2 regions of the Pragia fontium genome follow, and region 2 is predicted to be linked to the other one. Evidence: predicted binding sites of a transcription regulator. Region 2 holds the regulator's gene; the other holds the start of a gene.
What was found. Region 2 encodes LexA, which represses DNA repair genes until DNA is damaged. Its sites were predicted from a motif close to TNCTGTATGTACATACAGNA; they were not measured.
Positions count from the first base shown of each region.

Region 1: the regulator LexA is predicted to act here: its motif matches at 6,303-6,322, upstream of EL341_RS10785 (DNA translocase FtsK 4TM domain-containing protein).

Region 1 is NZ_LR134531.1:2,506,524-2,516,892, reverse strand. It holds gene EL341_RS10810 (low molecular weight protein arginine phosphatase) at 1-427, opposite strand, end outside; gene cydC (heme ABC transporter ATP-binding protein/permease CydC) at 611-2,329, opposite strand; gene cydD (heme ABC transporter permease/ATP-binding protein CydD) at 2,332-4,101, opposite strand; gene trxB (thioredoxin-disulfide reductase) at 4,236-5,189, opposite strand; gene lrp (leucine-responsive transcriptional regulator Lrp) at 5,767-6,261, shown strand; gene EL341_RS10785 (DNA translocase FtsK 4TM domain-containing protein) at 6,386-9,982, shown strand; gene lolA (outer membrane lipoprotein chaperone LolA) at 10,173-10,369, shown strand, end outside.
Region 2 is NZ_LR134531.1:3,468,877-3,479,245, forward strand. It holds gene EL341_RS15005 (aldo/keto reductase) at 1-302, shown strand, start outside; gene dusA (tRNA dihydrouridine(20/20a) synthase DusA) at 557-1,555, opposite strand; gene zur (zinc uptake transcriptional repressor Zur) at 1,766-2,215, shown strand; gene EL341_RS15020 (hypothetical protein) at 2,604-3,143, shown strand; gene lexA (transcriptional repressor LexA) at 3,229-3,840, opposite strand; gene EL341_RS15030 (diacylglycerol kinase) at 3,941-4,306, opposite strand; gene plsB (glycerol-3-phosphate 1-O-acyltransferase PlsB) at 4,429-6,882, shown strand; gene ubiA (4-hydroxybenzoate octaprenyltransferase) at 6,981-7,853, opposite strand; gene ubiC (chorismate lyase) at 7,853-8,359, opposite strand; gene psiE (phosphate-starvation-inducible protein PsiE) at 8,507-8,917, opposite strand; gene pgi (glucose-6-phosphate isomerase) at 8,988-10,369, opposite strand, start outside.

The DNA.
Region 1 (10,369 bases), 960 kb from region 2:
CCAGAGTAAACACTTTTCCGGCAGACTGAGGATAATTCTTCAGTACTTTCTCTTTATGGGAGGCGGTCATGGTTAGCAAATATTGCGCCTTGGCAATATCTTGTTCGGTGAGAGACTGTGCTCGGTGATCCGAAATATCAATACCGCGTTCTTTCAGTAAGGTTTGTGTGCCTTTTTCCGGCGTAGTTTCTTTCGGGTTGACATTAACGCCCCGTGATTCGATATTCATTTTCCAATGATTCTTTGCTGTTAATTGTTTAGCCAGCGCTTCAGCCATTGGGCTACGGCCTGTATTACCGGTACAGATAAAGATGACTTCTGGTTCGGCCTGAGGAGAGACAGCGTCCGCAGCATGTACTGCGGATGTGGAAATAAACAGGGCGGAGAGAGTGAATAAAATATTACGTAAAGTGGTTTTAAAGTACATCTTATAGCATCCTTGTGAATTAATATTCATTATAAGTGAGTACTTAACCAGATGATGATTGGTTTCGTCAAGGGGAGGTATAAAATTTATTTTGCGTATTGATAGGCTTTATTGTCGTGGAGGCCAAATAATTACGCCGAGTCATATTGGACTCGGCGTATGATTCAGACGATCAACAGTGATTTAACGCTGGTGGAAGCGGTAATATTGACCTTGCTGCTCAAGCAATTGTTGGTGTGTACCTTGCTCGATAATTTCTCCGGCATCCATCACGTATATTCGGTCCATTTTGTCCAAACCGGATAATCGATGAGTAATCATCATCACTGTTTTATGCTGGCAGTGTTGTTTCAGCATGGTCAGTATTTGATTTTCAGTATCAGCATCCAGACCTTCTGTTGGTTCATCCAATAGAATCAGCGGTGCGGAATGGAGTATGGCTCTGGCCAGTCCAATTCGGCGTTGTTCGCCGCCGGAAAGCTGTCTCCCGCCTTCACCCACCCAAGCGTTTAAGCCATCTTGTTCCAGCAGTGCGGATAAGCCAACTTTATCTAAGGCAGATTCCAGTTCACTATCACTTGCCTGAGGCGCAGCCAATATCAGATTGTCCCGCAAGGTTGCACTAAAGATGTGTACCCGCTGACTGACCACCACCATCATTTGACGCAAGGTAGCTTCATCATAGATATTCAGTGGCTGATTATTTAATTGGATAGAGCCTTGCTGCGGATCCCATGCTCTGGTCATCAGCTGAAGTAGCGTTGATTTACCACAGCCGGTACGACCTAATAATGCAATATGTTCACCGTTAGCGATTTGCAAAGTCAGATTGTTGATCGCAGGAAAAGGCTGCCCATGATAAGTAAAGCTTATGTCATTCAACGAAACAGAGGCCTCTGAAGAGAGGGCGATCGGCTGTTGTGGGAAGGTGACCTCTGGCTTTTGCTCAATTAACTGATTAACGCGCTCAGCGGAAGCAATCACTTGACCGAGGTGTTGGAAGGCGGTAGCGACAGGGGCCAGCGCTTCAAAAGCGGCCAGAGAGATAAACACAAACAGCGCAATAAATGCACCGGGCTGCGGGTTATCACCGATACCTACCGATGCAAGCCAAAGAATGAGTACCAGCGTAAATCCGGTGGCCAGAATCATTAAGGTTTGGGATGCTCCAGCCAAAGTGGCCTGTTGTTTTTGGCGTTCCAGCCAGCGTTGTTCAATTAAGTCCAATTTAAGCCGGAATGCAGGTAAGGCAGCGAAAATAACCAGTTCCGCTTGTCCTTGTAGCCATGAGGTGAGTTGTCCGCGGTAATCGCTGCGTAGGGCGGTTAAATCAGCACCAATGGGTTTACCTGCACGATAGAAAATGGTCGGTAGGGCAAACAGCAGGATTAACATAATGCCGCCTAGCGTACAGGCCAGCGTTACATCAAGCCAGCTGAGCCCAAAAGTGACCACTACAATGACCACAATAGCGCTAACCAGCGGGGAGATCAGCCGTAAGTAGAGGTGATCGAGGGTTTCAACATCAGCGACGAGTCGATTGAGTAGCTCAGCCTGACGGAAACGGGCAATGCCCGCCGGGGAAAGGGGCATTAACTTTTGGAAGGTGAAGGTGCGTAAGTGGGCCAAGACTCTAAACGTCGCATCATGACTAACCAGACGTTCAGCATAACGTCCGGCAGTACGAATAATGGCTGAGCCCCGAACGCCCGCAGCCGGTAGCATATAGTTAAAGGTAAGTAGTCCTGCTAACCCTGCCAGAGCAGAGGCAGCAAGGAACCAACCGGATAAGGTCAGCAAACCAATACTGGACAGAATGGTGACAATAGCCAGCACAATGCCTAAAGAGAGACGGAACCAATGTCGGCGGTACAGCGCTAAAAAAGGAAGTAACGTCTTCATGTTTAAACCTCCGCATTCCGGCCAGACATCAGCACGCTAAATGGGCCTGATGATTGATTAAGGGTAGTGAAATCCCCTTGCTGAACAATCTCCCCTTTATCCATGACCCAAATCTGATCGTATCCGTCAAGATCTTCAAGTCGATGGGTGACTAGCAGAGTGGTCTGGCACATTGAGGCCTCTCTCAAGGTATTCATCACTAATCTTTCGCTGTTGGCATCTAAACTGGCGGTGGGTTCGTCCAATATCAACAGGTGGCAAGGGGAAAGCAGGGCTCGGGCAACTGCGACCCGTTGAGCTTGCCCAACCGAGAGGCGAGCAGCATGGTCGCCAACGATAGTGTCTAGTCCATCGGGAAGGAGCGGGAGGAATTCATCAACATAAGCCCGTTTGATGGCCTGCGCTAACGCTTCATCTGACGCCAGGGGATCGGACAACAAAATATTATCGCGTACGGTGTGTGCCGGTAAGTGCGGGTTCTGACCAACCCAACTGAGGTGTTTCCGCCAGCAAGTCGGTTGTAGGCTATTCAGTTCAATATCATTGATCGTAATTGAACCTTGATAGGGCATAAAACCTAGCAGCAGATTAAGCAGTGAGCTTTTTCCTGCGCCACTGTGGCCGACGATGGCAATGCGTTGCCCCGGGGTCAGCACAAAATTTAGCGGTCCAGCCAGCGTTTTCCCATCAGGAGAAATAATGGTGAGGTTGTTGGCGCGAAGGGTGATGCTATCACAGACCGGTAACTCATTGACTCCCTGGCCATTGGATTGATCGGTTTCAGCTTCCAAAAAGGTTTGTAATGACTCAGCAGCACCAATCGCCTGAGCTTTGGCATGATAGTAAGTGCCAAGATCGCGTAACGGTTGGAAAAACTCGGGAGCCAAAATTAACACCAGAAAACCAGCAAATAAGGTCACTGGCATACCGTACGATCCAAAATTTAGTTCCCCAAGATAAGAGAAACCAAAATAGACGGCGGCCACGGCGATGGATACCGAAGCAAAAAACTCTAAAACAGCGGAGGAGAGAAAAGCCAGCTTTAACACATCCATGGTGCGGGAGCGAAAATCTTCTGAGGCTTGACTAATTTGTTCGGTTTCGGCCGGCCCCCGATGAAATAGTCTTAGGGTATCCAAGCCTCTTAATCGATCGAGGAAGTTACCGCTTAGTCGAGCCAGTGCGATAAAATTACGTCGGTTGGCATCGGCGGCACCCATGCCTACCAGCGCCATAAATATCGGTATCAGCGGTGCGGTGACAAATAGAATCAGTCCTGCAGCCCAGTTAATCGGAAATACTGCCGCCAGTATTAAGATCGGAATCATGGCCGCCAGCATCATTTGTGGTTGATAACGGGAGTAGAAGTCCTGCATATCCTCAATTTGCTCAAGGATCATGGTTGCCCAGCTTCCCGCCGGTTTACCCTGAATCCAGGCCGGCCCCAGTTGTTCAAGGCGATTGAGTACCTGCTGACGAATTCGCTGTCGGATAGCGGCACCGTAAATAAAGCCCACGCGTTCTCTGAGCCAAACTAACAGCGCACGAAAAATAACGGTAACAATAATCAGGATAAAATAGCCGATCAACGTATCTCGAGGAATATTTTCGATAATCAATGCATGGAGAATCGTTGCCAGTAACCAAGCCTGCACGATAATCAATATTCCACTGAGTAATCCCAACAGGGTAGATATCCGTAACCAACGTTGTGCCGGAGCGCCCTGAGATTTTAACCAGCGGATCAACTCACGCTGTCTTGTTTTATTCATATTAGACATAAGTTTGGACGGGGTCTGATTAGCAAAGTTGGGATAAGGATACCATTAGTATCCGCAAAAGAATAAGGCGGCCGTTAGCCGCCTTAAACATGTGGTGTTATACCAACATGTGACACAAATAGCGATTAGCCGTTATTTTGTGTTTCGAGGTAACGTTCTGCATCCAGCGCAGCCATACAACCACTGCCTGCAGAAGTGATCGCTTGGCGATAAATATTATCGGCAACGTCGCCAGCAGCAAAAATGCCTGGGATGCTAGTTTGGGTGGCATTACCTTGCGTACCCGAATGTGTTTTCAGGTAACCATCTCGGAGTTCAAGCTGGCCGGTAAAAATATCAGTATTTGGACGATGTCCAATAGCAATAAATACGCCGGTAAGCGTCAGTTCTTCAGTGACGTGAGTGTTGGTATCTTTTAGACGAACACCAGTAACGCCCATGTCATCACCCAAAACTTCATCTAACGTTCTATCCGTATGCAGAATAATATTGCCGTTGCGGACCTTTTCCATCATGCGGTCGATAAGGATTTTTTCTGCCCGGAAACTGTCTCTACGGTGAATCAGGTGAACTTCGGCAGCAATATTGGATAAGTACAGCGCTTCTTCGACGGCGGTATTACCACCACCCACTACGGCAACCTTTTGATTGCGATAGAAGAAACCATCACAGGTGGCACAGGCTGAAACGCCTCTGCCTTTGAAGTTTTCTTCAGAAGGTAATCCTAAATACTGGGCAGAAGCACCGGTAGCGATAATCAGGGCATCACAGGTGTACTCTTCGCTATCACCAAACAAACGGAAAGGACGAGTCTGTAAATCAACCCGCTGAATATGGTCGATAATGATCTCGGTCTGGAATTTGAGTGCATGCTCGCGCATACGATCCATTAAACCAGGACCGGTTAATCCTTCTGCATCGCCAGGCCAGTTTTCTACATCGGTTGTGGTGGTTAGTTGCCCACCTTGTTCAATACCTGTAATTAATACCGGATTGAGGTTTGCGCGTGCGGCATAAACCGCGGCGGTATAACCCGCTGGGCCTGAACCTAAAATGAGTAACTTACAGTGCTTGACCATAGCGATAATTCCTCTGTGAGGGTAAGACCGAATAATTTATGTGATTGTAAGGAAAATACAACATTAAAAAAAGTCATGATCGGGTTTGTTACCAATCATTGTGATAGGTTTTTTCTATTAAATGTGCGATTTTGGAGTTAAAATGACGCAGTTATGAATTTATATAGAGAATTGTGCTTTTTTTTACTCATTTACTTTGACAATAACGCAGGTATTTGCGAAAACATTATTCTGTGATTACGCTGATAACTATATTGACGAAGTTTATAAGGTAAGTGTTTTGGCAAGGTAACAGATACTTACTCTTTATATGTATAGATTAACCGCATAATACAATATGTTCAGGTTGTAGTTTTGAGCAGTACCCTGATTTACATTGGTGATGGCTGAAGATCATTAATGTAATAAAACTAAGTGGTTAGATAGATATCTTGTGCTGTTGGCTACAGATAATAACTAGAACACCTGGTTTCTGGCTGGTATATAACTACAGTTATTGGCTTGGACAGAAGCGCCGTAAAATCTTTAGGAGAGTTAGCGGTGTATCAGAAACAAGGAAGATATTGAGAGAAGAAAAATGGTAGACAATAAAAAACGCCCGAGTAAAGATCTTGATCGAATTGACCGTAATATTTTGAATGAATTGCAGTTGGATGGACGCATTTCTAACGTTGAGCTGTCAAAACGTGTTGGCTTATCACCAACGCCGTGTTTGGAGCGGGTACGTCGTCTTGAAAGACAGAAATTTATTCAAGGTTATACTGCGTTACTGAATCCTCATTATTTAGACGCGTCGCTGCTGGTTTTTGTTGAAATCACGCTGAATCGCGGTGCGGCTGATGTTTTTGAACAGTTCAATACGGCTGTACAAAAATTAGAGGAAATTCAGGAGTGTCACTTGGTTTCTGGTGATTTTGACTATCTTCTGAAAACGCGCGTATCAGATATGTCCGCGTATAGAAAACTATTAGGTGAAACGCTGTTACGTTTACCCGGTGTAAACGACACGCGTACCTACGTAGTTATGGAAGAAGTTAAACAGAGTAACCACTTGGTTATCAAAACGCGATAATTCATCATAGCAGGTGCAAAATCTGCAAACTTCCGTTACACTCCTGTGTATTCATACAGTTTCAGCGCTGGGTAATTCTGGCGCTGCCGTTCATGCATTGCTACGGTAACCTGGAGAGCCTTTCTTGAGCCAGGAATATATAGAAGACAAAGAGCCTAAGTTGAAGAAGTTGAATAGCCGCCAGCGGCTTTTTGAAGCCGGTTTATTGGTGGTGGTTATTTTTGCCATTTATCTTATGGTGGCACTGGTCAGTTTCAATCCTGCCGATCCCAGCTGGTCGCAAACCGCTTGGCACGAGCCGATTCATAATATTGGTGGCGAAAGCGGAGCTTGGCTGGCCGACACCTTTTTATTTATATTCGGCGTACTGGCTTATGTGGTACCGCTGCTGATGGTTTTCCAATGCTGGGTGCTGTATCGCCATGAACGCGATGAGAAACCCGTTGATTTCTTTGCTCTATCGCTGCGTTTTATTGGTTTGCTGGCGCTGATTTTCTCTTCCTGCGGGCTATCGGCCATCAGCATTGATGACTGGTATTATTTTGCATCCGGTGGCGTTATCGGCAGCTTATTGAATAGTGCGCTATTACCTCATTTTAATGGGGTGGGTGCAACGCTGATTCTGCTGTGCGTATGGGCGATTGGCCTGACGCTATTTACCGGTTGGTCGTGGTTAACGATTGCAGAAAAGATTGGTGCTTTTGTCATGGGAGCGCTGACTTTTGTTACCAACCGTACGCGCAAAGAGCCGGATTATGAAACCGATATCGCTGATGACAAGAATGCGGTCATTCCGGTTAGTGATAGTCATTCATTTTCCGAGTCTAATAGCGATGATGTGTTATTTAGCGCGCCAGGGGTAAGGGCGGGCGAAAGCTATGGTTTCACTGATGCAGATAGCGATGAAGAGCAAGACCCATCCATTCATTTTAAAAATGAGCTACAACAGGAACTCTCTTTCTCTGCTGCGATGAGCGATGATGAACGACCGGAAGATGGTGCTGCATCTGAACCCGTTGAGCCCACGTTGTTTGGTACATCAAATGTCGCTACTCCGTCAGCTTCATTTCAAGCTCAGCCTGAGACAACGGCCAATTCCGTTATTGGGCAGAGCGAACAACAACCAGAACCTCAGTTTACAACAGCCGCAACGTATCCATTTTCATCTCATAACGACAATATGTCAGAAAGGGCGGTTTCTGAGCCATCAGCGGTTTCTTTTGGCCCGGCAACATTTACCTTTAGTAATTCTCAACCGGTAGAACCTTCTGAAAGTACGGTACCTGCTGAGAGTGAAACCGAGTATCCGTTTAGTCTGCATGACGCTATTCCTGATGAGTATTTCCCGGCTGACGATGCAACGGATAATGGTTCATCTAACTTGCCCGCAGGTAGCTTTAGCGCGGCGATGTCGGATGAACCTGAAAGCGATCCTGCCGGTAATTTGTCGTCGGCGTTTAATGCACTTTCTGCGGCTTCAGCCGCTGCCAGTGTTGCATCCACCGTCTCTTCGGCTTCAGCACCAACAATCGCGTTCACGCCTGCCGTGAGCAGTGGGCAGCCGCAGATCAAGCAGGGTATCGGTCCAGAATTACCACGCCCTAATCCGGTACGAATTCCAACGCGTCGCGAATTAGCTTCGTATGGCATTAAGCTCCCTTCACAGCGGGAAGCTGAGCAACGGGAGCGCGAGCGTCTGGCTCAAGGGCAGTCACAGCCTGACAATATGCCATCTGCCACCAACGGTGAAGATGAGTTTGATGCTATGCAGCAAGAGTCGCTGAGAAAAGCTTTTGCTGAAGAGCAGCGCCAGCGCTATGGCGAAGAATACCAGTTAGATGACGGCGGTTATAACGACCAAGCGGTAACGGATAATCCTTTATACGGTGTTTCTGCCAGAGATGATGACGAAGAGACCGTCGACAATCGTCCAATTGAGCCGCTGTTTACCTTACCTTCGCAGGTAAGCGATGTGGAGCGCGCGGATGAAGTACCTTTAGGCAATATTAATGATGTATTGCCGGTAGCGCCGACTTCGACATCACCTTATGCTTATCAACAACCGGCTCAGAGTCATGCTGCACCACCGGTAAGCCAAACATCAACGCATTCTGGCTCAATGGGTGCCGTACCACCTCAGCCAGCCGCTGTTCCAGAAGAACGTCAGCCGGAACAGCCATCGATGGATGGGTTAATCCATCCGTTCTTGATGCGTAACGATCGTCCATTGGAAAAACCAACGACACCGCTGCCATCGTTAGATCTATTATCAGCTCCGCCTACCAATCAGGCGCCAGTTGATATGGAAGCGCTGGAAGAAACTGCGCGTTTACTTGAACGTCGATTGGCCGATTTCCGAGTGAAAGCCCATGTTGTTGATATTTTACCGGGGCCGGTAATTACTCGTTTTGAATTAGATTTAGCGCCGGGTGTCAAAGCCGCACGTATTTCCAGCTTAGCCAGAGACTTAGCTCGTTCACTGTCAGTCACGGCAGTGCGGGTGGTTGAAGTGATTCCCGGTAAACCTTATGTCGGTCTGGAACTGCCGAATGAACACCGCCAGACGGTATATATGCGAGAAGTTTTGAATTCACCTGAATTCAGTAGCGCCTCTTCTCCATTAACCGTTGTATTGGGTAAAGATATTTCCGGACAGCCGGTGACGGCCGATTTGGCGAAGATGCCTCACTTATTGGTTGCTGGTACCACCGGTTCCGGTAAGTCGGTCGGGGTAAACGCCATGATTCTGAGTATGCTGTATAAGGCAAAACCGGAAGACGTTCGTTTTATCATGATCGACCCGAAAATGCTGGAGTTATCGGTTTATGAAGGTATACCGCATCTGTTGACTGAAGTGGTTACCGATATGAAGGATGCCGCTAATGCGCTACGTTGGTGCGTTGGTGAAATGGAACGACGCTATAAGCTTATGTCAGCATTGGGCGTGAGAAATCTGGCGGGCTATAATGACCGGGTTCAGGAAGCGGAGCAGCTTGGTCGCCCAATTCCCGATCCGTTCTGGAAGCCAAGCGAAAGTATGGATGTCTCCCCACCGATGCTGGAAAAACTGCCGTACATTGTGGTGTTGGTTGATGAGTTTGCCGACCTGATGATGGCAGTGGGCAAAAAAGTCGAAGAGTTGATTGCCCGTTTGGCACAGAAGGCGCGTGCTGCGGGTATCCATTTGGTGCTGGCTACACAACGACCTTCCGTCGACGTTATTACTGGCCTGATTAAAGCGAACATTCCTACGCGTATGGCGTTTACCGTTTCCAGTAAAATTGACTCACGCACCATCCTCGATCAGGGGGGCGCAGAATCACTGCTGGGGATGGGGGACATGCTCTATCTGCCGCCAAACTCATCTATGCCGGTACGTGTTCACGGTGCTTTTGTGCGCGATCAGGAAGTACACGCCGTGGTACAAGATTGGAAAGCGCGCGGTCGTCCGCAGTATATTGATAGTATTACCGCCACGTCAGAAGAAGGTGAAGGTGGCTTTGGTTTTGATGCTGATGAAGAACTGGATGCTCTGTTCGATCAGGCGGTTGCTTTTGTGGTTGAGAAGAAGAAACCGTCTATCTCTGGTATTCAGCGCCAGTTCCGTATTGGTTATAACCGAGCAGCTCGGATTATCGATCAGATGGAAGCTCAAGGTATTGTCAGCCCGCCTGGGCATAACGGTAACCGTGAGGTACTGGCGCGTTCACAGTTTGATTAGTTGACCGTCATTGCTTAACGATAGGGCCGCTTATGCGGCCCTTATTTCAACTGAAAAGATAAGTAAAAGATCATATACTTAATGGCATTAGCCTGTACCTTGCCCGCTATTGTCAGGTAGAGTGCCACAGATAGATTCAAAATGCGTTTAACCTACGTTTTCTCGATAATAGATTGGAGTAATTGCAACAATGAAGAAACTACTTATCACCTGTTGCCTGATGTCTGGTCTGGTGTCCTCAGCCGTATTAGCTGACGCTCGCTCAGATTTGCAAAACCGTCTGAATAAGGTGAATAGCTTCCATGCCAGTTTCTCTCAATCGGTAAAGGATGCTGGCGGTGCGGCGATACAGCAAGGTGAAGGCGAACTTTGGGTTAAGCGCCCTAA
Region 2 (10,369 bases):
AAAACCAAACCCTCCGCGCCACCACTGATGACCCGGCTCATAGCTGGTATAACCATCAGGCTGAGGAAGATGCCATTGTCGCTGCCGTTGAACAGATTGCCGCTGGACGAGGTGTACCTCCGGCTCAGGTTGCACTGGCTTGGGTAAATAGCCGCCCGGGGATTACGTCTTCGATTATCGGAGCCAGTAAACCCCATCATTTAGATGATGCAGTAGCGTCTTTGTCTCTCACGCTGAGTGATGAAGAGGTCTCGATTCTGCAAGCACCTTATCGCCCGAGGAATTTGGCTGGGCACGAATGAGTGCTATCTTTTGCCCTTTTTATTAAGCGCTGGAATTCAGCCGACAACTGAGTGAGGGAGCACGCCCATCAAGGATGATGGGCGAAGGCGCGGGGGTGCAGGGGGCGTTCGCCCTTAACGCACCCTGCTCGGCCACGTGCACCCAAGTTGATTTTATTCTTTGTACTAATTGTGGACGAAACCTTTGCTGTCATTAAGCTTAACTAACAAGCAGTAAGCCCAGAAGCTATCTTCACTCTCTTACTCAAACTCAACTAACTATCCTTCCCCGTCACCAAAGCCAGCGCTTGCCGCAAAACCTCAACATCGGCACCGGCCTTATGAGCATTCTCACTCAAATGTCGGCGGAACTGGCGTGCTCCGGGTATTCCCTGAAACAATCCCAGCATATGGCGAGTTATATGACCAAGATAGGTGCCTTTGGACAGCTCCTGTTCAATATAAGGGTACATCGCCTCTACCACATCGGATGCCTGACGAATATCTCCCTCAATGCCGAACAACTCGCGATCTACTTGGGCTAGTATCCCCGGATTTTGATACGCTTCCCGGCCCATCATGACGCCATCAACGTATTGCAAATGTTCTTTAGCCTGCTCCAGGGTTTTAATACCACCGTTAATCGCAATAGTCAGATGAGGGAATTCCTGCTTCACTTGATAAACGCGCGGATAGTCCAACGGAGGTATCTCACGGTTTTCTTTCGGGCTCAAGCCAGAAAGCCAAGCCTTACGCGCATGAAGCGTGAAGTTATCACAATCACCCTGCTCTGAAACCACAGTGATAAAACGCTGAAGGAATTCATAACTGTCAGAATCATCAATACCAATTCGGGTCTTTACCGTCACTGGAATCGACACTGCGTCTTTCATCGCTTTAACGCAGTCAGCCACCAGCTCGGGTTCTGCCATTAAACAAGCGCCGAAACGACCGTTCTGTACTCGATCGGAAGGACAACCGGCATTCAGATTAATCTCGCTATAGCCTAAGGCCTCAGCCCGCCGGGCGCACTCAGCCAGCGCCTGCGGATCGCTGCCGCCCAGTTGTAGTGCTACAGGTTGCTCTTCCTGGCTATAGGCCAGATAGTCACCTTTGCCAAACAGTATGGCGCCGGTAGTAATCATTTCGGTATACAGCAGAGTCTGCCCACTCAGCAAACGATGAAAATAACGGCAATGACGATCGGTCCAGTCAAGCATCGGTGCAACGGAAAAGCGCTGCATCGGGTAAGGATGTGTTTTATCAGAATTCATTATGAATTAACGGCTATCAGATAGTTGTTTCTGTTGATAAATAAATTTAAGGGAATTAACAGAATATATAGGGCACATATTCTACCATAGAAAAAACAGATCTCAGCTATAACTGACCGGACTTAATCCTCAGCGGATAGCGAAGCCCTATCGATTGCCGCCCTAAGCATGGTAGAATCTATAGCAAGATGGTCAATAAAAGAGATAACAATGAAATCGATCAATATTGAGTTAATGTTGGCTAAAGTTCAAAAGCTCTGTGAACAACGCGCCGTGCGGTTAACGCCACAGCGTCAGTTAGTCCTACGTTTGATGGCCGAACAAAAAAATGCGATTAGCGCTTACGATTTATTAGACCTGCTGCGTTTATCTGAACCTCAGGCCAAGCCGCCAACAGTTTATCGCGCCCTCGACTTTTTATTAGAACAAGGATTCATTCATAAAATCGAGTCAACAAACAGCTATGTCGTGTGCCATCACGTTGGCGAACCACTGCATACTTCAGCCTTATTTATCTGTGATAGCTGTGGATTAGTGACTGAATATCATGCACAAGGCATCGATCGGTTATTAGAAGAGTTAGCGGAGAAAAGTCATTTTACTATTCAGCACAGCGTGTTAGAAACACACGGTGTTTGTTCTAAGTGTGTAAAAGCCTAAGTAAGTTATCTAAATTAATTATTATTAATTAATATTTAAATCATTATTTTAGAATACCCCACGATTTCATTTATTGTGTAAAAATAGTCATAACGCTATAAAGTTAAATGAATTATTTTATTATTAACAATAGACCTCATATCGATAAATATTTAATTAACAATAGGTTAATCAAATTAAAAACCCCTTTACCAGAGAAAAAACATTAAAACCAACATATAAAATCAAATTACTCAATTGAATCAGGATATCATCCTATTCGTATTTTTTATTTTATTCCCCCGTCAATAAAGGATATATTCTCATCATACTAACTATAAGTAACCTCGATCATTAATCACTATGCTATTCCCCTAATGTTAGGGGTAATTTTCCAAGGAAAACAACAATGAAGCAGTTTATATGGGCGCTTCTGACTATTGCTGGGACATTATCAAATACCCCTGCCAGGGCGACTGATGAGCTCATGAAACTTATTGATGATAATCAGCATCATACTTCCGTACAAAACTGGACGGAGATAACGGGCCTACCCGGTCAACTATCGGACAACTGGGAACTGGTAGAAACCGATCTGTCATCTATTTGGCTGTTAAAAAATGAAATTGACCCAAATCTGCTGGGACGAATCTCCGCTCAACAGTTAGAAGATAGCGTTCAGTTGAAAGATGAAGTTGACGCCATTGCCGAAAGCTTTGAGTTTCAATCAGCCAAATTAAAACGCAGTACCGAGGTTTATGGTGAAGTCTCAACTGAACAGCTTGAGGTCAGTACCAAAGACGGGAATCAGGATATCTCCGGTATATTTGTACTCATGAACTATCAGAATAAACTTTATACTTTGCTATTAACCAGCCATTACGATATTGCCCGACTAAAACAACATAAAAATAATTTAATGGATGGCATTTTTCTGACGAAGAAATAATGTCCAATATATTGCAGCAATAAAAAAGCGCCCAAAGGCGCTTTTTTGTATCGTACTTCTGCATCAGAAGCCAATCAGTATAAAATTACATCCAATCGCCGTTGCGAATCACGCCAACCGCAAGCCCTTCGATGGTCAGGCTTTGCTCACGTAAATCAACCTCGATAGGTGAAAACTCTTCATTTTCAGGTAATAGCTGAACAACGTTACCTTGCTTCTTCAAGCGCTTAACCGTCACTTCATCATCAATTCTGGCAACCACAACCTGACCGTTACGTACATCTTGAGTTTTATGTACCGCCAGTAAATCACCGTCCATAATACCAATATCTTTCATTGACATACCGCTAACCCGCAGCAAAAAATCAGCATGAGGTTTAAACAAAGCAGGATCAACTTGATAGTGGTTTTCAATATGTTCCTGCGCCAGCAACGGTTCTCCTGCAGCCACACGACCAATCAGTGGCAGCCCCTCTTGCTCGGTTTCCATCAACAGACGAATACCCCTTGAGGCACCGGTAACAATCTCAATAACGCCTTTACGCGCCAACGCTTTCAAATGTTCTTCAGCCGCATTAGGCGACTTAAACCCCAAAGTTTGGGCAATCTCAGCACGAGTTGGAGGCATACCTGACTGACTGATATGGTCACGAATCATGTCATAAATTTGCTGCTGTCTGGCGGTTAATGCTTTCATCTCTGGATTCCCTCAACCTGTTTTTATATACAGTTATGCTGTGAGTATATACAGGTATCCATTGGATGGAAACCTTAAAAAGATATATTTATGAGATAACTCAGAAAAAATGACTATAAAGAATGCTCACCCAAACAAACAGAGCCAGAAAAATCGTGACCAATACCGCCGCAGACCCCATATCTTTAGCCCGGCCTGACAACTCATGACGCTCGGTGCCAATGCGATCAACCACCGCTTCAATCGCGCTGTTAATAATTTCAAAAATCGCGATCAACACCACTGAGCTAATTAATAAAATACGTTCGATAATCGTCACATCCAGCCATGTTGCCAGCGCTATCGCCACCACAACCAGCGCCGTTTCCTGACGGAATGCTGCCTCATTCTGCCACGCGGCACGCAATCCTTTCCATGAGTATCCCGCTGCTTTAATAATGCGGGTTAGCCCCGTTGCCTGATTCATTTAATGACGTCCTCTAAAAAATTCTAACCAATTTTAGCAATTATCAGACATCACATCATCACAGATTACGTATAGTTCTGTTATTCTTGCAATTCACTATTTATATGAGGCTCGCAATATTTATGTCTGGTTGGCGTAAACTTTACTATAAGCTATTGAATATACCTATAAAAATGCTAGTTCGTAGCAAATGTATCCCTTCCGATCCCGTGGCTGAATTGGGATTAGATACCACACGCCCGATACTCTATGTTCTGCCCTATAACTCAAAAGCGGATTTATTAACCCTACGGGCCCAATGTTTGGCTCAGGAGTTACCCGATCCGCTAGAACCTTATGAAGTTGACGGTCAATTGCTGCCCCGTTATGTGTTTACTCATGACGGCCCACGGTTATTTAGCTATTACGCACCGAAAGAAGAATCCGTCAAACTGTTCCACGACTATTTGGATTTGCATCGCAATCATCCAGATTTAGATATTCAAATGGTTCCGGTATCGGTGATGTTTGGTCGTTCTCCTGGCCGTGAAGGTCATGGAAACACTGGCGCTCCTCGCCTACGCCTATTTAACGGGATTCAAAAATTCTTTGTTGTCCTGTGGCTTGGTCGCGATAGCTTTGTGCGTTTCTCTCAACCCGTGTCATTACGCCATATGGCGAACGAACATGGCACCGACAAGAGTATTGCGCAAAAACTCGCCCGCGTTGCGCGCATACACTTTGCCAGACAGCGTTTGGCGGCCACCGGTCCGAAACTGCCAATGCGTCAGGATCTGTTTAATAAACTGTTAACCTCTAAAGCCATTGAAAAAGCGGTAGAAGAAGAAGCAACGGCCAAAAAGATCTCTCTCACCAAGGCGAAACAAAACGCCGTGGATATTATGGAAGAGATCGCCGCCAACTTTAGCTATGAAGGCCTACGAGTAACCGATCGCGTCTTAAGTTGGACCTGGAACCGCCTCTATCAGGGTATCAATGTCCATAACGCCGAACGTGTACGTCAGTTGGCACAAGATGGGCACGGTATCGTCTATGCGCCAAGCCATCGCAGCCATATGGACTATCTGCTGCTCTCTTATGTGCTCTACCATCAAGGGCTGGTACCGCCGCATATCGCCGCAGGTATTAACCTGAACTTCTGGCCTGCTGGCCCGATTTTCCGCCGTTTGGGCGCGTTCTTTATTCGCCGTACTTTCAAAGGCAATAAACTTTACTCCACCGTATTCCGTGAATATCTCGGGGAGCTGTTTAACCGCGGCTACTCCGTTGAGTATTTCGTTGAAGGTGGGCGCTCACGTACCGGTCGTTTGCTGGAGCCGAAAACCGGCACCCTTTCCATGACCATACAGGCCATGCTACGCGGCGGTAATCGTCCTATCACCGTGGTACCGGTTTATATTGGTTATGAGCACGTAATGGAAGTGGGTACTTACGCCAACGAGCTACGCGGTGCCACCAAAGAGAAAGAGAACTTGTGGCAGGTTGTGCGCACCATGCGTAAGCTGCGTAACTTGGGAATGGGCTATGTTAACTTCGGTGAACCTATTCCACTGATGACGTACCTCAATCAGCATGTTCCGGACTGGCGTGACGCTGTCGATCCGATAGAAACCCCTAGACCAAACTGGCTAACGCCAACGGTTAACCAGATCGCCAACCGGCTGATGACCAATATCAATAATGCGGCAGCGGCCAATGCCATGAACCTGTGTTGTACCGCATTACTGGCCTCTCGCCAGCGCGCCTTAACCCGTGAGCAGCTACTTGAGCAGCTCGACTGCTATACACAGCTACTGCGTAATGTTCCTTATGCAAAAGATGCCACGGTGCCATCCAGTACCCCTGAGCAAATGCTGGAACACGCGCTGAAAATGAGTAAATTTGAAGTCGAGAAAGATAACGCAGGTGAAATTATTGTCCTACCGCGCGAACAAGCGGTGCTGATGACCTACTATCGCAATAACATTCACCATATGCTGGTTTTACCATCGTTGATTTCCAGTATTGTTATGCATCACGACAGTATTTCTCGTCAGGAAATTATTGAACAGGTCGCTCTGATCTATCCATTACTGCGAGAAGAGCTTTTCATGCACTACGATGCAGAAGAGCTACCTGACGTCATTGAAACACTGATTAATGAGCTGGAACGGCAGAAGCTGATTAAAACGCTGGCGGATGGCCGACTGGTGCTTAATCCCCCTCGTATACGTGCCCTACAGCTGTTGGCCGCCGGCGTTCGGGAAACATTACAGCGTTATACCATCACCCTATCGTTGTTACGTAATAACCCGAGCATTAATCGCGGTATGCTGGAAAAAGAGAGTCGCCTGCTGGCACAGCGTCTCTCGGTGCTGCACGGTATTAATGCGCCGGAGTTCTTTGATAAAGCGGTATTCTCTACGCTGGTCGCAACACTACGCAGCGCTGGATATATCAATGACGTTGGCGATGCCATTCCTGAAAATATTCAGTCGATGTACGACATGCTGACCAGACTGATGACGCCAGAAGTGAAATTAACCATCGAAAGCGTCACTGAAGCATCGGTTGAGCCAGCAACACCGGAAGAATAGACCGTAGCGCAAAATAAAATGCCGGCAGGTTATGATGAACCTGCCGGCATTTTTTATTGTCAGAAAAATAAGCATCCGACTTTGATTTAATCACCTCTTCAGCCGATGGTAAGATCCATCAGCAAGCCGAGGAAAATCACTAAACCAACATAGTTATTATTCATAAAAGCTTGAAAGCACTTCTCTCGCTCACGCCCGGCAATCAGCTGCTGCTGATAAACAAACAGCGCGCTCACCAGCAGTAAAGACCAATAAAATGGCCCACTCAGCTGATTTAAATAGCCAATCCAAGCCAGTAGCAATACCGTCGCTAACTGGAGTAAACCGATAATTATTTTATCGTAGCGGCCAAACAGAATAGCGGTCGATTTAATACCAATTTTTACATCATCATTGCGATCAACCATGGCATATTGCGTATCGTAAACCACAGTCCAGCAAATATTCACCAACAGCAGTAGCCAACAGCTCAACGGTAGCGCATCGCTAACGGCGGCATACGCCATGGGGATTGACCAGCCAAACGCCATACCCAAAATCACCTGAGGAAGATGAGTAAAGCGCTTCATAAATGGGTACATCCAGGCAAGGATCACACCGGCGACAGAAAGTAAAATAGTCAGTTTATTCAGCGTCAGAACCAAAAGAAAAGAGATGGTGACCAACACCAAAAATAGTATCTTGCTCTCTTTTTCCGTTACCGCTCCGCTAGGCATTGGACGAGAACGAGTACGTTCTACGTGGCCGTCAAAATTGCGGTCGGCAAAGTCATTAATCACGCAGCCGGCGGCGCGCATCAGAAATACGCCGATGATAAAGATAACCAAAATATAAACATTTGGCGTCTCTTTTCCAGCCAGCCACAAAGCCCAAAGCGTTGGCCAGAGCAGGAGTAACGCGCCAATTGGCCGATTAATACGCATCAAACGGCAGTAAGCCAGCCATTTGCCTTGAGTCACATTTTCCCCCATTAATATAACGGTGCCGACGGTAAAAAAATTTCTGTCAATAACAGAGGCTTACCAGATAAACATAAGCGGGAGCGTCGCCCCCACAGGTCATCAAACAATGAAACCTGGATGTAATCTCGTTCTAATTCTGCATGACTGAACAAATAACGCCCTAAAGGCATATCACCCAACGCAGTCAAACGTTGCTCGGGACCACACAGCGTTTTTTCGGGTACGACAGTACGCGCCCATATCCACGGCATGGTATCACCAAACAGCAGAATTTCACGTATCCAATAACGTGTATCTACCGGTAATTCTGATATTTCTTTCCCTAAAAGGTCAAAGGATACATACCCTTCAAACAGTGGCTTAACCATCACGTTCTGACAATACCGCTCGCAGCGGCTGGTCATAGAATCTTCTTCCAGCAACCAGTCAGAAACTGATTGAGTCAATAAGTGCGCTGCCGACGAATCCCAGTTTCGATCTTTCCAGTTTGGCGCAGAAAGCGTCTGGTTCACCATGGTAACACCCTAATATAATCAGTTCTGATAACCAATTGGCTATAAAGAATTAGGCGGTTATTGTAACGTAAAATAGCCCTCAGCAAACACTGAAGGCTTCATTTTTAGAACTATTTTTTAACAATACGTCAATAATCTGACGGAGGTTTACTCACGCTTTAATCGATCGGTGTTCGCCAGATAAAGCGCAATCACCAGTATCAAGATAGCACCGGAGTAGATCAGGGTATCAATGGGATCTTTATGATCGACAATGATTAAGCGAATAATCGCCGTTATACCGATATAAATAAAATAACGTAGCGGGAAGTGATAACCACTCTGAAAATACTTGACGATCAAGGCAATAAATTCAAAATATAAAAAATAGATGACGATGCCTTCAATCAATAAATAACTGGAAGACTGGGCTGAGTTAACAAAGAGTACCTGAATCAATGAATAGGTTTCTTTACCAAGGAAAACAATAAGAATAATTGCCAACACCAGCAGCCAAAAATTTAATATTGTTTGCAGTATTCTGCCCACGAAAGTCGCTCGCTTAAGGTTATCCTGCATAGTTTTTCCTTCATTTCACAATAAAGCGGGAATACATTTTATCCCCGCATTGTTACTGATTAACGACCCATTAACGCCATTGCTTAAACGTATTAATCAAACCGTTAGTTGATGAGTCGTGGCTGGAAACCGACTGATTACCAGAAAGCTCCGGTAAAATACGGTTAGCCAACTGTTTGCCCAACTCTACTCCCCATTGGTCAAAGCTAAAAATATTCATGATCACACCTTGAGTGAAAATCTTATGCTCATACAACGCAATAAGCGCACCAAGACTATAAGGCGTTATCTCTTTTAGCAGAATAGAGTTAGTCGGACGATTGCCCTCAAATACTTTAAACGGAACAATAGCTTCAAAGTCAGCAGCTTGCTGTCCAGCTTTGACAAACTCTTCACGTACTTCATCGGCGCTCTTACCAAATGCCAACGCTTCAGTCTGAGCAAAAAAGTTGGATAGCAGTTTAGCATGATGATCGCTCAACGGATTATGACTGTGAGCCGGTGCAATAAAATCACATGGAATCAGCTTAGTACCTTGGTGAATAAGCTGGTAGAACGCATGCTGACCGTTGGTACCCGGCTCACCCCAAATAATCGGACCAGTTTGGTAGCTCACTTTATTACCATTACGGTCAACATACTTACCGTTGGACTCCATATTTCCCTGTTGGAAATAGGCGGCAAAACGATGCATATACTGATCGTAAGGTAAGATGGCCTCGGTTTCCGAACCATAAAAATTGTTATACCACAGACCAATCAGCGCCAACGTGACCGGCAGGTTCTTCTCTATTGGCATATCGGCAAAGTGACGATCCATGGCATGAGCACCGCTCAGCAACTTCTCAAAGTTATCAAAGCCGATCGATAGCGCAATCGACAGACCAATGGCCGACCACAGAGAATAGCGCCCACCAACCCAATCCCAAAACTCAAACATATTGTCGGTATCAATACCAAACTCGGCAACCGCTTTGGCATTGGTCGACAATGCAGCGAAATGTTTAGCCACGTCCTTCGGTTGACCGACGCTCAGAAACCAGTCACGCGCGGTGTGGGCATTGGTCATGGTTTCCTGAGTGGTAAACGTTTTAGAAGCAATCAGAAATAAGGTGGTTTCCGGATTCAGGGTCTTAATCGTTTCTGCAATATGCGTTGCATCAACGTTAGACACAAAATGCATGGATAAATGGTTTTTATATGGACGTAAAGCCTCAGTGACCATATAAGGTCCGAGATCCGAACCACCAATACCGATATTGACGACATCAGTGATGGCCTTACCGCTGAAGCCCTTCCATTCTCCGCTGATAATGCGCTGACAAAAGGCTTTCATCTTAGCCAGTACCGCATTCACTTCCGGCATAACATCTTGGCCATCAACCAAAATCGGCGTATTAGAGCGATTACGTAATGCAACATGCAATACTGCGCGATCTTCGGTACGGTTTA